Regions from separate parts of the Marichromatium sp. AB32 genome, predicted to be linked through region 1. Evidence: predicted binding sites of a transcription regulator. Region 1 holds the regulator's gene; each other region holds the start of a gene.
What was found. The regulator sigma-54, encoded in region 1, starts transcription at its own class of promoters, with help from an activator protein. The targets are predictions, from matches to a motif close to TGGCANGNTNCNTGCTT.
Positions count from the first base shown of each region.

Region 2: a site for sigma-54 is predicted at 1,296-1,312, ahead of EBL85_RS14680 (TOBE domain-containing protein). Genes of this name have one in related genera too.
Region 3: a site for sigma-54 is predicted at 1,943-1,959, ahead of nifH (nitrogenase iron protein). Genes of this name have one in related genera too.

Region 1 covers NZ_RHFJ01000016.1:22,984-27,077, reverse strand. Annotated here, with positions in the region: gene lptB (LPS export ABC transporter ATP-binding protein) at 1-450, shown strand, start outside; gene EBL85_RS07065 (RNA polymerase factor sigma-54) at 632-2,104, shown strand; gene hpf (ribosome hibernation-promoting factor, HPF/YfiA family) at 2,140-2,493, shown strand; gene EBL85_RS07055 (PTS sugar transporter subunit IIA) at 2,781-3,239, shown strand; gene hprK (HPr(Ser) kinase/phosphatase) at 3,259-4,094, shown strand, end outside.
Region 2 covers NZ_RHFJ01000066.1:8,238-12,331, forward strand. Annotated here, with positions in the region: gene EBL85_RS14670 (cytochrome b) at 1-234, shown strand, start outside; gene EBL85_RS14675 (alpha/beta hydrolase) at 326-1,267, shown strand; gene EBL85_RS14680 (TOBE domain-containing protein) at 1,379-2,197, shown strand; gene modA (molybdate ABC transporter substrate-binding protein) at 2,245-2,988, shown strand; gene modB (molybdate ABC transporter permease subunit) at 3,055-3,732, shown strand; gene modC (molybdenum ABC transporter ATP-binding protein) at 3,725-4,094, shown strand, end outside.
Region 3 covers NZ_RHFJ01000029.1:13,337-17,430, reverse strand. Annotated here, with positions in the region: gene nifD (nitrogenase molybdenum-iron protein alpha chain) at 1-883, opposite strand, end outside; gene nifH (nitrogenase iron protein) at 999-1,880, opposite strand; gene EBL85_RS10275 (NAD(+)--dinitrogen-reductase ADP-D-ribosyltransferase) at 2,061-2,912, shown strand; gene EBL85_RS10270 (L,D-transpeptidase) at 3,007-3,591, shown strand; gene EBL85_RS10265 (aldo/keto reductase) at 4,006-4,094, opposite strand, start outside.

The sequences.
Region 1 (4,094 bases):
CTCAGCGCGCGCGACAACATCCTCGCGATCCTCGAGACCCGCGGCGACCTCGACCGCGAGCAGCGCGAGCAGCGTTGCGAGCAGCTGCTCGAGGAGCTCGGCATCGCCCATATCGGCGAGTCGCTGGCGCTCAGCCTCTCCGGCGGCGAGCGCCGTCGTCTCGAGATCGCCCGCGCGCTGGCCGTCGACCCCAAGGTGATGCTGCTCGACGAGCCCTTCGCCGGCGTCGACCCGATCGCCGTGGGCGACATCAAGGCGATCGTTTCGCACCTGCGCGAGCGCGGCATCGGCGTGTTGATCACCGATCACAACGTGCGCGAGACGCTCGACATCTGCGATCGCGGCTACATCATCAGTAATGGCGAGGTGATCGCCGCCGGCCGCCCCGACGAGCTGCTCGCCAACCAGCAGGTACGCGACGTCTATCTCGGCGCCGACTTCGCCATGTAGCATGTAGGCGGCAGCATCCGCGCCCCGCTGCTACATATTGGGAGTAAGATGAAGACCATCGCGCCCCGGCAGGGGGCGCGCTTGACGTGACTCAGGCACCTTTGTTGCCACCCGACCTATAATCGTCATAGGACGGTCATCGACCCGGCATAGAGACAGACGCAAGACGCATCGGCGATCCATGAAGCAAACCATCCAGCTTCGCCTCGGCCAACACCTGACGATGACGCCCCAGCTGCAGCAGGCGATTCGCCTCCTGCAGCTGTCGACGCTCGAGCTGCAGAAGGAGATCCAGGAGGCGCTGGACTCCAACCTGATGCTCGAGGAGGCCGAGGAGGCCGACCGCTTCGCCGCCAACGGAGAGGACAGCGGCAATGGCGCACACGAGTCCCCGCCCAGCGATGAGCAGGGCAGCGCCGAGCGTGAGCTCCAGGGCGAGACCAACGAGATCCCCGATGAGCTCCCGGTCGACACCCAGTGGGCCGATGTCTACGACGGCTATCTACCGCCGAGCACCCAGGGCAGCGCCGAGAACGCCGATTTCGACCCCTTCCTCCACCAGAGCCGCCCTCAGACCCTGCACGATCACCTCCTCTGGCAGCTCAACCTGATCCGGCTGAGCGAGCGCGACGAGATGATCGCCGAGGCGGTGATCGATGCCATCGACGCGCGCGGCTATCTTCGGGCCGATCTCGACGAGCTGCTGAGCACCATCGGCGACGATCAGATCAGCCTCGAGGAGATCGCCACCATGGTGCACCGGGTGCAGTCGTTCGATCCCCCGGGGGTCGGCGCCCGCGATCTCGCCGAGTGCCTGCAGATCCAGCTGCGGCAGCTCCCCGCCGAGACCCCGCAGCGCGACCTCGCGCTGGCGATCTGTCGCGACGGCTTCGAGCACCTGCCGCGCAAGGACATCGCCGCGCTGATGCGCCGCTTCAAGCAGACCGAGCCCGAGATTCGTGGTGCACTCACGCTGATCTGCCAGCTCAACCCGCACCCCGGCGACTTGATCGCGCAGGAGCCCCCGGAGTACGTTGTACCCGACATCTTCGTGCGCAGAGAGAATGGTCGCTGGTCGGTGGAACTCAACCCGGAATCCACACCTAAACTGAGGGTGAACGCAGACTACGCCCGGCTGATCCGGCGCGCCGACACCAGCAGCGACAGCGTCACCATGCGCAACCACCTGCAGGAGGCGCGCTGGTTCATCAAGAGCCTGGCGAGCCGCAACGACACCGTGCTGCGGGTGGGCGCCAAGATCGTGGAGATGCAGCAGGCGTTCTTCGAGCACGGCGAGGAGGCGATGCGGCCGATGGTGCTGCGCGACGTCGCCGAGGCGCTCGAGCTGCACGAGTCGACCGTCTCCCGGGTCACCACGCAGAAATACATGCATACGCCGAGGGGCACCCTGGAGTTCAAGTACTTCTTCTCGTCCCACGTCAGCACCACTTCTGGTGGGGAGTGTTCATCAACGGCGATCCGCGCGCTCATTCGTAAGCTGATCGCCGCCGAACCCGCCAGAAAACCCTTGAGCGACAGCAAGATCGCGGCCGAACTGGCCGATCGCGGCATCCAGGTCGCGCGTCGAACCGTCGCCAAGTACCGCGAGGCCATGGGTATTCCAGCCTCGAACGAGCGCAAACGCCTGGCATGAGCAGGCTGTTTGGAACCCCTGTAAGGAGTCCAATGATGCAAATCAATCTGACGGGTCATCACGTCGACATCACCGAGGCACTGCGCGACTACGTCGACAGCAAATTCGCACGCCTGGCGCGTCACTTCGACCACGTCACCAATGCCCACGTCATTCTCAGCGTTGAGAAGCTCGACCAGAAGGCCGAGGCGACGCTGCACATCAATGGTGGGAAGCTCTTCGCCGACTCCGTGCATGAAGATATGTATGCCGCGATCGACGGCCTGACCGACAAGCTCGATCGCCAGATCCTGCGCCACAAGGAGAAGAAGAACGACTATCGCAGCGCACCCGGCCCGAAGGCGGCCGACTCTGAAGCCGAGGCCGACGCCGAGGCCGATACCGAATAGCCCGGCAACGGCCTGATGGCCCATGCGTCGGCGGGGCGTCGGGACACCCGACACCCGCCGGACCGACGCACCGACACCTCGAACGGATCCGTGATCGCGCCGTTCGGGGTGTTTTGCATTGAGACCCTGAGATCCGAGCCGATATCGACACCTGCGGGCTCCGACGACTCGAAGGACACCCAGAATCCATGACCACGACCACGCGCCCCGATCACCCGCCGGTATGGACACCGGACACCGTCACCGCCCAGCGCCCCTGTCCCTGCGACCACCAGGAGCCTTGACCGATGTTCAGTCCAGACCTGATCAGCGAGGCCCGAGTCAGCTGCGGTGCCGAGATCGCCAGCAAGAAGCGGCTGCTCGAGACGCTCGCCGAGCTGCTGGCCAACGACCACCCCCGTCTCAACACCGAACTCGTCTTCGAGCGTCTGCTCGAGCGCGAGCGACTCGGCAGCACCGGACTCGGTCACGGTGTGGCGCTGCCGCACGCCCGCATCAAGGAGATCAACGAGGTGCTCGGAGCCTTCGTCAGCACCAGCACCGGGGTCGACTATGACGCGATCGACGGCGAGCCGGTCGATCTCGCCTTCGCCCTGCTGGTCCCGGAGAGCGCCACCGAGGAGCATCTGCGCTTGCTCGCCCGGCTCGCCGGCATGTTCAGCGACCCGGCCACCCGCGCCGCGCTGCGCGAGGCCGGCTCGGCGGCGAGCGTGCTGCAACTGATCGAGACGAGCGAGGCGCGCTAGCGCCACGCCGACCTGGGCCATGCTCGACAGCCTCCAGTCACTCCTCGAACAGACCGGCCCGCGGCTGCAGCTGCGCTGGCTCAACGGCGAGCCCGAACAAGGCTCCCCACTGCGCCGGCCCGAGCGCGCACGCTCGCGCGAGTCGCTGATCGGCTCGCTCAACTGCATCCACCCCAACTGTCTGCAGGTGATCGGGCGCGCCGAGCAGCGCTATCTCCAGGCACTGGGACGCACCGCCTTCGAGGAAACCCTCGAGCAACTCTTCGCCGAGCAACCGGCGGCGATCCTGTTCGCCGACGGCCTCGAGCCCCACCCCGCCTTCTTCGCCTTCGCCGCCGAGCACGACACCCCGCTGCTCGGCTCGCCGCTCGGCGACGAGGAGCTGATCAACCACCTGCGCTATTTTCTCACCCACGCCCTGGCCGAGCGCCAGACCCTGCACGGCGTCTTCATCGAGGTGCTGGGGATGGGGGTATTGCTGGTCGGCGATCCGGCGGTGGGCAAGAGCGAGCTGGCGCTCGACCTGATCACCCGCGGTCATCGGCTCATCGCCGACGACGCGCCGCGCTTCGCGCGCATCGCCCCGGAGGCCATCGAGGGCACCTGCCCGGAGACCCTGCGGGACTTCCTCGAGGTGCGCGGGCTGGGTATCCTCAACATCCGCGCGATGTTCGGCGAGGGCGCGGTCCAGCGCAGCAAGACGCTGAACCTGATCATCGATCTGCAACCCCTCGACCAGCAACAGATCGCCGGTCTCGACCGGCTCACCGGCAGCCTCTCGGCAACCGACGTGCTCGGGGTGGCGATCCCGACCATCACCATGCCGGTGGCGCCGGGACGCAACCTGGCCATCCT
Region 2 (4,094 bases), on a different contig from region 1:
GCCATCACCATCGGCGGCGCCGTCGCCGTGGTCAGCGCCGGCTACCCGCTGGAGTTCTTCGGTCTCAGCATCGAGCTGCCGCTGGCCGAGAACCCGGAGCTTGCCAAGACGCTGTTCTTCTATCACGGGCTGGGCGCGCTGGCGATCTTCGTGCTGGTGCTGATCCACACCGCCGCCGGGCTCAAGCACTGGCGGTTGAAGGACGGGGTGATGACCCGCATCAGCCTGCCCTGAGGCAACGGGCGCCCGGGGCAGCCCGGGCGCGCGGCGGGGCGCGACGCCCCGCCCTCACCCCTCCCCCCTCACCCCTCACCCGCCCCCGACGATGATCCTGCTCACCCTCCTGCTGCTCCCCGCGACCCTGCTCGGCCTGCTCGCGCTCGCCGTGCAGCTCGGTTTCCGCGCCCCGCGTCGACGCGCCCGCCACGACCCGGCGGCGCTCGGGCTCGACTTCGAGACCTGCGTCATCCCCACCCGGCGCGGTCGCCGGCTGTTCGCCTGGCTGCTGCCCGCGCCCGACGCCGAGGCGACCCTGGTGGTGCTCCACGGCTGGGGCAGCAGCGCCGAGTTGATGCTGCCGCTGGCCGCGCCCTTCCGCCGCGCCGGGCTCAACGTGCTGTTGTTCGACGCGCGCAGCCACGGCAACAGCGATGGCGACACCTTCTCCTCGCTGCCGCGCTTCGCCGAGGACCTGGAGGCGGCGGTCGACTGGTTGCGCCGCGTCCATCCGGCGCGCTGTCGCCGTCTCGCCCTGCTCGGGCACTCGGTGGGGGCCGGCGCGACCCTGTTCTACGCCGCCGACAACCCGCTGCCCGACGCGGTGATCAGCATCGCCGCCTTCGCCGACCCGGCCGAGGTCACCGAGGGCTATCTGCGCACGCTGCGCCTGCCGCGCTGGCTGGCGCGGCTGGCCACCCGGCACGTCGAGTGGCGCATCGGCCACCGCTTCGCCGAGATCGCCCCGCTGCACACCGCCGCGCGCATCGGCTGTCCGCTGCTGCTGGTCCACGGCACCGCCGACACCAGCGTGTCGCCGCGCGACGCCCGACGCATCCTCGAACGTGCCCCCACCGGTCGGGCGCGGCTGTACGAGGTGCCCGGCGCCGGGCATGATTCGGTCGAGCACATCGAGCGTCATGTCGGTGCCCTGATCGACTTCCTCGCCGAGCACGGGGTCGGGGGGACCTCCCATCCTGGTGCAGGGGCGACCGAAGATGCCTCGATGCGGTGCACCGCCACCTGCCGTTCGCCACCCGTCGCTTCCTAAGCATCCGGATCACGGGGACTTCCTTTTTTGGCATCGGTATTGCTTGGCTAGGCCCGTCGTTATATCGCCCTCGATATAACCCTTGTCACCGAGTCAACAGAGGCCGCGATCATGCCCCATGCCGCAGAGACCCACGCCCGACTCAAGACCTCGGGCGCCCTACGGCTCGATCTCGACACCAGCCGCTTCGCCGGGCACGAGCGCATCGCACTGCTGCGCCGCATCGACGAGACCGGCTCGATCTCGCAGGCGGCGCGCGCCCTGGGCATCTCCTACAAACAGGCCTGGGACGCGGTCGATGCGATGAACAACCTCTCGGCCGCGCCCCTGGTGCAACGTCGCACCGGCGGACGCCACGGCGGCGGCACCGAGCTCACCGCCGAGGGGCGACGGCTGATCACGGTGTTCGAGACCGCCGAGCGCGAGCACCGGCGCTTTCTCGAACGACTCGGCGAGGGCGTGCGCGACTTCGACCATTTCCATCGTCTGTTAGGAGTCATCAACATGAAGGTCAGCGCAAGGAATCATCTGCACGGCGTGGTCACCGCGGTGCGTCGCGGGGCGGTCAACGCCGAGGTGGTGCTCGACCTCAAGGGCACGCCGCTGGTGGCGATCGTCACCAACGAGAGCGTCGAGGCGCTCGGCCTCGAACCCGGGCGCGAGGCCTACGCCCTGGTCAAGGCCTCCTTCGTGCTCATCACCACCGAGGACGGCGGGCTGCGCACCTCGGCGCGCAACCGTCTGTGCGGCACCGTCGAGCGGATGATCGAGGGGCCGGTGAACACCGAGGTGGTGCTCGCGCTCGACGGCGGCGCACGGGTCACCGCGATGATCACCGCCGAGAGCGCGCATCAACTCGAACTGGCCGAGGGCAAGCGCGCCTGCGCGCTGATCAAGGCCCCGCACATCATCCTCGCGGTCAGCGACTGAGACCCACCACGCCACCCATCCCCGTCAGCGACAAGGAGTATCGAAGGATGTCGACCCCATTGCGCTCACTCACCGCCGCCGTGCTGCTGCTCGGCTCCACCACCCTGGTCCAGGCCGAGGAGGTCCGGGTCGCGGTCGCGGCCAACTTCACCGCGGCGATGAAGGAGATCGCCACCGCCTTCGAGGCGGCCACCGGGCACACCACCCGGATCAGCTTCGGCTCGACCGGCAAGCTCTATACCCAGATCGTCAACGGCGCGCCCTTCGACGTCTTCCTCGCCGCCGACCAGCGCCGCCCGGCGCTGCTGGTCGATGAGGGCCGCGCCAGCGCGCCCTTCACCTACGCCATCGGTGAGCTGGCGCTGTGGAGCACCGACCCCGAGCTGATCACGGACGGCGCGGCACTGCTCGAGTCGGGCGCGTTCGACCGCCTGGCGATCGCCAACCCCAAGACCGCGCCCTATGGCGCCGCGGCGATGGAGGTGCTGGAGTCGCTGGGGCTGGCCGAGACCCTCGCGCCCAAGCTGGTGCGCGGCGACAACATCGCCCAGACCTACCAGTTTGTCGCCACCGGCAACGCCGAACTCGGCTTCGTCGCCCTGGCGCAGATCGCCCTCGACCCCAGCGGCTCGCGCTGGGAGGTGGAGCAGTCGCACTACAGCCCGATCCGTCAGGACGCGGTGCTGCTCGAGGGCGCCGAGGCCAACCCCGCCGCCCAGGCGCTGCTCGACTACCTCCAGGGTGACGAGGCGCGCGCGGTGATCACCCGCTACGGCTACGCCACCGACTGAGCGTGACGACGCCCGGCGCGCGCCGGGCGTCACCGCCTCCGCCCCATCCCCGCCCGGAGCACCGCCGTGTCCCTTGATCTCACCCCGGTCTGGCTGACCCTCAAGCTCGCCACCCTCACCACCGCCGTGCTGCTGGTGGTGGGCACGCCGCTGGCCTGGTGGCTGTCGCAGACGCGCTCGCGCTTCAAGCAGATCGTCGCCACCCTGGTGGCGCTGCCGCTGGTGCTGCCGCCGACGGTGCTCGGCTTCTATCTGTTGCTGCTGCTCGGCCCGCACGGCCCGATCGGCGCGCTCACCGAGCGGCTCGGGCTCGGCACCCTGCCCTTCACCTTCGCCGGGCTGGTGGTCGGCTCGGTGCTCTATTCGCTGCCCTTCATGGTGCAGCCGGTGCACAACGCCTTCGAGGCGATCGGCCAGCGCCCGCTGGAGGTCGCCGCCACCCTGCGCGCCTCGCCGCTGGCGCGCTTCTTCGACGTTGCCCTGCCGCTGGCGCTGCCCGGGCTGCTCACCGGCGCGGTGCTCGCCTTCGCCCACACCGTCGGCGAGTTCGGGGTGATCCTGATGATCGGCGGCAACATCCCCGGCGAGACCAAGGTGCTCTCGGTGGCGATCTACGACCACGTCGAGTCGCTGGAGTGGGCCCAGGCGCACTGGCTCGCCGGCGGCATGGTGCTGTTCTCCTTCCTGGTGGTGCTGATGATGAACCTGCTCGGCCAACGCATGCGGCGGATCGGTCATGGCTGACGTGCTCGACCTCGCCTTCCGTCTCGATCGCGGCGACTTCAGCCTCGATCTTGCCTGTCGCGTCCCGGCGCGCGGCGTCAGCGCCCTGTTCGGGCGCTCCGGCTGCGGCAAGACCACGGTACTGCGCTGCGTCGCCGGGCTGGAGCGCGCCGCCGGTCACTGCCGACTCGCCGAGGCCTGCTGGCAGGACGACGCCAGCGGCCGCTTCCTGCCCACCCATCGCCGCCCGATCGGCTACGTCTTCCAGGAGCCGAGCCTGTTCCCGCACCGCTCGGTGCGCGCCAACCTCGACTACGGACGCCGCCGCATCCCGGCGCGCGAGCGGCGCGTCGACCTCGACGAGGTGGTCGAGCTGCTCGGCA
Region 3 (4,094 bases), on a different contig from region 1:
CCATCCACGGGATGCTGTACTTCTCCTCCATGTAGCGGCTGATGTAGTTCATCGAGCGGTAGCAGTGGATCAGGTTGAGCTTGACCTTGGGGGTCAGCTCCATCTCCGGCAGGGTGCCGTCGCCCGACCACTGCGCGACCACCCGCAGCCCCATCTCCTCGAGCAGGATGCGCGAGGACCAGGCATCACCGCCGATGTTGTAGTCACCGATGATGGCCACATCGTAGGGGGTCGACTCGAACGCCTGATCGTCGCGATTGCCGAGCACGTGATCGCGGATCGCGTCGTTGGCGATGTGATGGCCGAGCGACTGCGACACGCCGCGGAAGCCCTCGCAGCGCACCGGCACCACCGGCTTGCCGTGCTCCTTGGTCTTCTTCTTGGCCACCGCCTCGATGTCGTCGCCGATCAGGCCGATCGGACACTCCGACTGCACGCTCACGCCCTTGACCAGGGGGAAGAGCTGCTCGATCTCGTCGATCAGCTTCTCGAGCTTCTTGTCCCCGCCGAAGACGATGTCCTTCTCCTGGAAGTCGGAGGTGAAGTTCATCGTGCCGAAGGTGTTCACCCCGGTGTGGCCGGTGTAGTAGTTGCGACGACCGGCGCGCGAATAGGCACCGCACCCGACCGGGCCGTGGGAGATGTGCACCATGTCCTTGATCGGACCCCACACCACGCCCTTGGAGCCGGCGTAGGCACAGCCGCGGATGGTCATCACGCCGGGCTGCGACTTGCGGTTGGAGATGATGCACTTCTTCGACTGCTCGACCGACTGGTCGTTGGCCGCGAGATGCTTGGCGCGATCCTTCCGCGCCTTGTCGGGATAGGCCTCGAGCACCTCTTGGATGAGGGCCTTGGTCTCTTCGAGGGTCATGTTCGACATGCTGTGTCCTCTATACGGCGCCGCGGCCAATCCGCCGACGGTCGCGCGGTGAGAAACGCTGGGGGACAGGACGTCGCCGACGGCGGCGCGTCCGCGCGATGGCTCGGGACTGGGCTCAGGCCACCGCCTCGTCTGCCGCGGTCTTGCCGACGATGCTCTCGTCCTCTTCCTCGAGCACGCCGAACTCCATCAGCAGGTCCTCGAGTTCATCCATCGAGATCGGCGTCGGCACCACGAACATCTGGTTGTCGATGATCTTCTGCGCCAGCGTGCGGTACTCGTCGGCCTGGCCCGACTTGGGGTCGTACTCGATGACCGTCATGCGGCGGATCTCGGCGCGCTGCACGATGTTGTCGCGGGGGACGAAGTGGATCATCTGGGTGCCGAGCTGACGGGCAAGCTCCATGATCAGCTCGTCCTCGCGGGCGGTATTGCGGCTGTTGCAGATCAGCCCGGCGAGACGCACGCCGCCGGAACTGGCGTACTTGACGATGCCCTTGGCGATGTTGTTGGCCGCGTACATGGCCATCATCTCGCCGGAGCAGACGATGTAGATCTCCTGCGCCTTGTTCTCGCGGATCGGCATCGCGAAGCCGCCGCAGACCACGTCGCCGAGCACGTCGTAGAAGACGAAGTCGAGATCCTCCTCGTAGGCGCCCTCTTCCTCGAGGAAGTTGATCGCGGTGATGACGCCGCGACCGGCGCAGCCGACACCCGGCTCGGGACCGCCGGACTCGACGCACTTGATGTCGCCGAAGCCGACCTTGAGCACGTCCTCGAGCTCCAGATCCTCGACCGAGCCGGCGTCGGCGGCCATCTGCATGATGGTCTCCTGGGCCTTGGAGTGCAGGATCAGACGGGTCGAGTCGGCCTTGGGGTCACACCCGACGATCATCACCCGCTTGCCCAGCTCGGCGAGCCCGGCGACCAGGTTCTGGGTGGTGGTCGACTTACCGATGCCGCCCTTGCCGTAGATGGCGCATTGCCGTGTTGCCATGGTAGGTTCCTCTCGTTGGCTCGCTTGGCGAGCGTTGCACGACGTTATCCACACGGAGGCTCAAGCAGCCACCGTGCCAACATCGATAAAACGACCTACCGCATTGATTGGGCTCGATTATTCAACACCCCTCGGGCAGAGACCGGATGGTCGTATCCACGACAAAGCCGCAGGGGCTGTATGGATAGCAACAGACAAACGACCCAGGCGCCCGACCCGCCGCCACCCTCGCTCCCGGCACACGCCAGACTCACGCTCAACCGCTGCAACCTGCCGGCGGTGATCCTCGGCAGCCTCACCTACCAGCAACACCCGGTCGACCTCGAACTCGACGGCATCGCCCCACTCCACACCCCACTGCTGCGCAACCTCGACGCCATCCCCGAGCATCGCGCGCGCGCGCGTCACTTCCAGGACTACATGCGTTGGCGCTTCCTCCTCGACCTCCCCGAGGAGGCCGGGCTCACCCGGGGACGTCGCGGACGCGCCAAGGCCGACTACCAACGCATGGTGCGCGGCTGGTCGTTCGACTCCGACGGGCGCGAGGGCGCGGTGCTGAAGCGTTGGGCGGAGAGCCGCTTCGGCCTGCTCGCACGCCACCACGCCGGCCCGCTGCACGGACGCGGCAGCGAGACCTATCTGCGCTATGTCGCCGCCGGCACCCAGGGGCTCTACGCCACCAACGCGCTCGAGTCCCAACTCGACCTGCTCTATACCTACGGCCAGTACGAGTTGCAGCGCCGCGACCCCGGGCGCACCCACCTGCGGCTCTATCGCGGGATCAACCGCATCGACGAACACGAGGTCCTCGAACGGGTCGGACGCCATCGCTACCGCGTGCTGCTCAACAACCTCAACAGCTTCACCAGCGAGCGCGAGCGCGCCGACGAGTTCGGCGACTACATCCTCGAAACCGAGGTGCCGCGCCCCAAGGTATTTTTCTACAACCGGCTGCTCCCCGACCTGCTCAAGGGCGAGGACGAGTACGTGGTGATCGGCGGGGTCTACGAGGTGCGGATCTCGGTGCTATGAGCCGCCGGGCGGCGCGGACAGGGAGGGCGCGACGCGGATCCACACCGGCGGGCCCCGGCCCCGGAGACGGGCGGGCACGCCGAGGGAGCGAACCATGGAGCAGCCGAGCGACACCACGACACGCCGAGACCACCCCACCGCCCCGACCATCCTGCTCACCGTGACCCTGCTCGGCAGCGGCTGCGCGGCGCCGCCCGAGCGCCCCGCGCCGGAGCCGGTCGAAGCCCCAGTCGCGACCGCACCCGCCACGGTCGCCACCGAGCCACAACCACCCGGAACACCCCCGACCACCGATCCCGGACCGCCGAGCGGGCCGAGCGACGCCGCCAGGCGCGCCATCCGCATCGATCTCGGCGAGCAGCGCTTCACCTATATCGAGGACGGCGAGCCGGTGCACAGCGGCCCGATCTCATCGGGCCGCGCCGGCCACCCCACCCCGCGCGGACGCTTCGCCGTGCTCGCCAAGGACATCGACAAGGTCTCCTCGCGCTACACCAACCAGCTCGGCTGGCAGGCGTGGATGCCCTACGCCATCCAGTTCCACGGCCACTACTTCCTCCACGAGGGCTGGCTCCCCGGCTACCCCGACTCGCACGGCTGCGTGCGCGTCGGCGAGCGCGACGCCCGCTTCCTCTTCGAGCGCCTGCGTCTCGGCGACCGAGTCGAGGTCGTCAACTGATGCCGCTCATGCCGCGGGCGCGGAATCCGTTGCCAGCGGCCAGTCTTCAAGCGGCCAGTCTTCAAGCGGCCAGCCCCCAGCTGTCAGCCTCCAGTGGGGAGGGCCGGTGTTCATGACCGGCGCAGATAGGGAGACGCGGCGAATCAGCTGCCAGCCCCCAGCTGTCAGCCTCCAGTGAGGAGAGCCGGCGTTCATGACCGGCGCTGACGGCAAAGACGCGGCGAATCAGCCGCCAGCACCCAGCTGTCAGCCTCCAGTGAGGAGGGCCGGTGCTCATGACCGGCGCAGATAGGGAGACGCGGCGAATCAGCCGCCAGCGGGAAGGCTGGCAGCTGGCGGCTGGCTGCTGAAAGCTGCCGACTGAAAGCTGGCGGCTGCCGGCTGCCGACTGCCGGCTGGAAACCCGATCGCCCCTCAGGCGATCGCCGTCGGGTCAGGACAGGTGCGGCGGGGGGTGCCGACGCCGAGCGCGTCGATCGCCCGCATCTCCTCGGCGTCGAGGA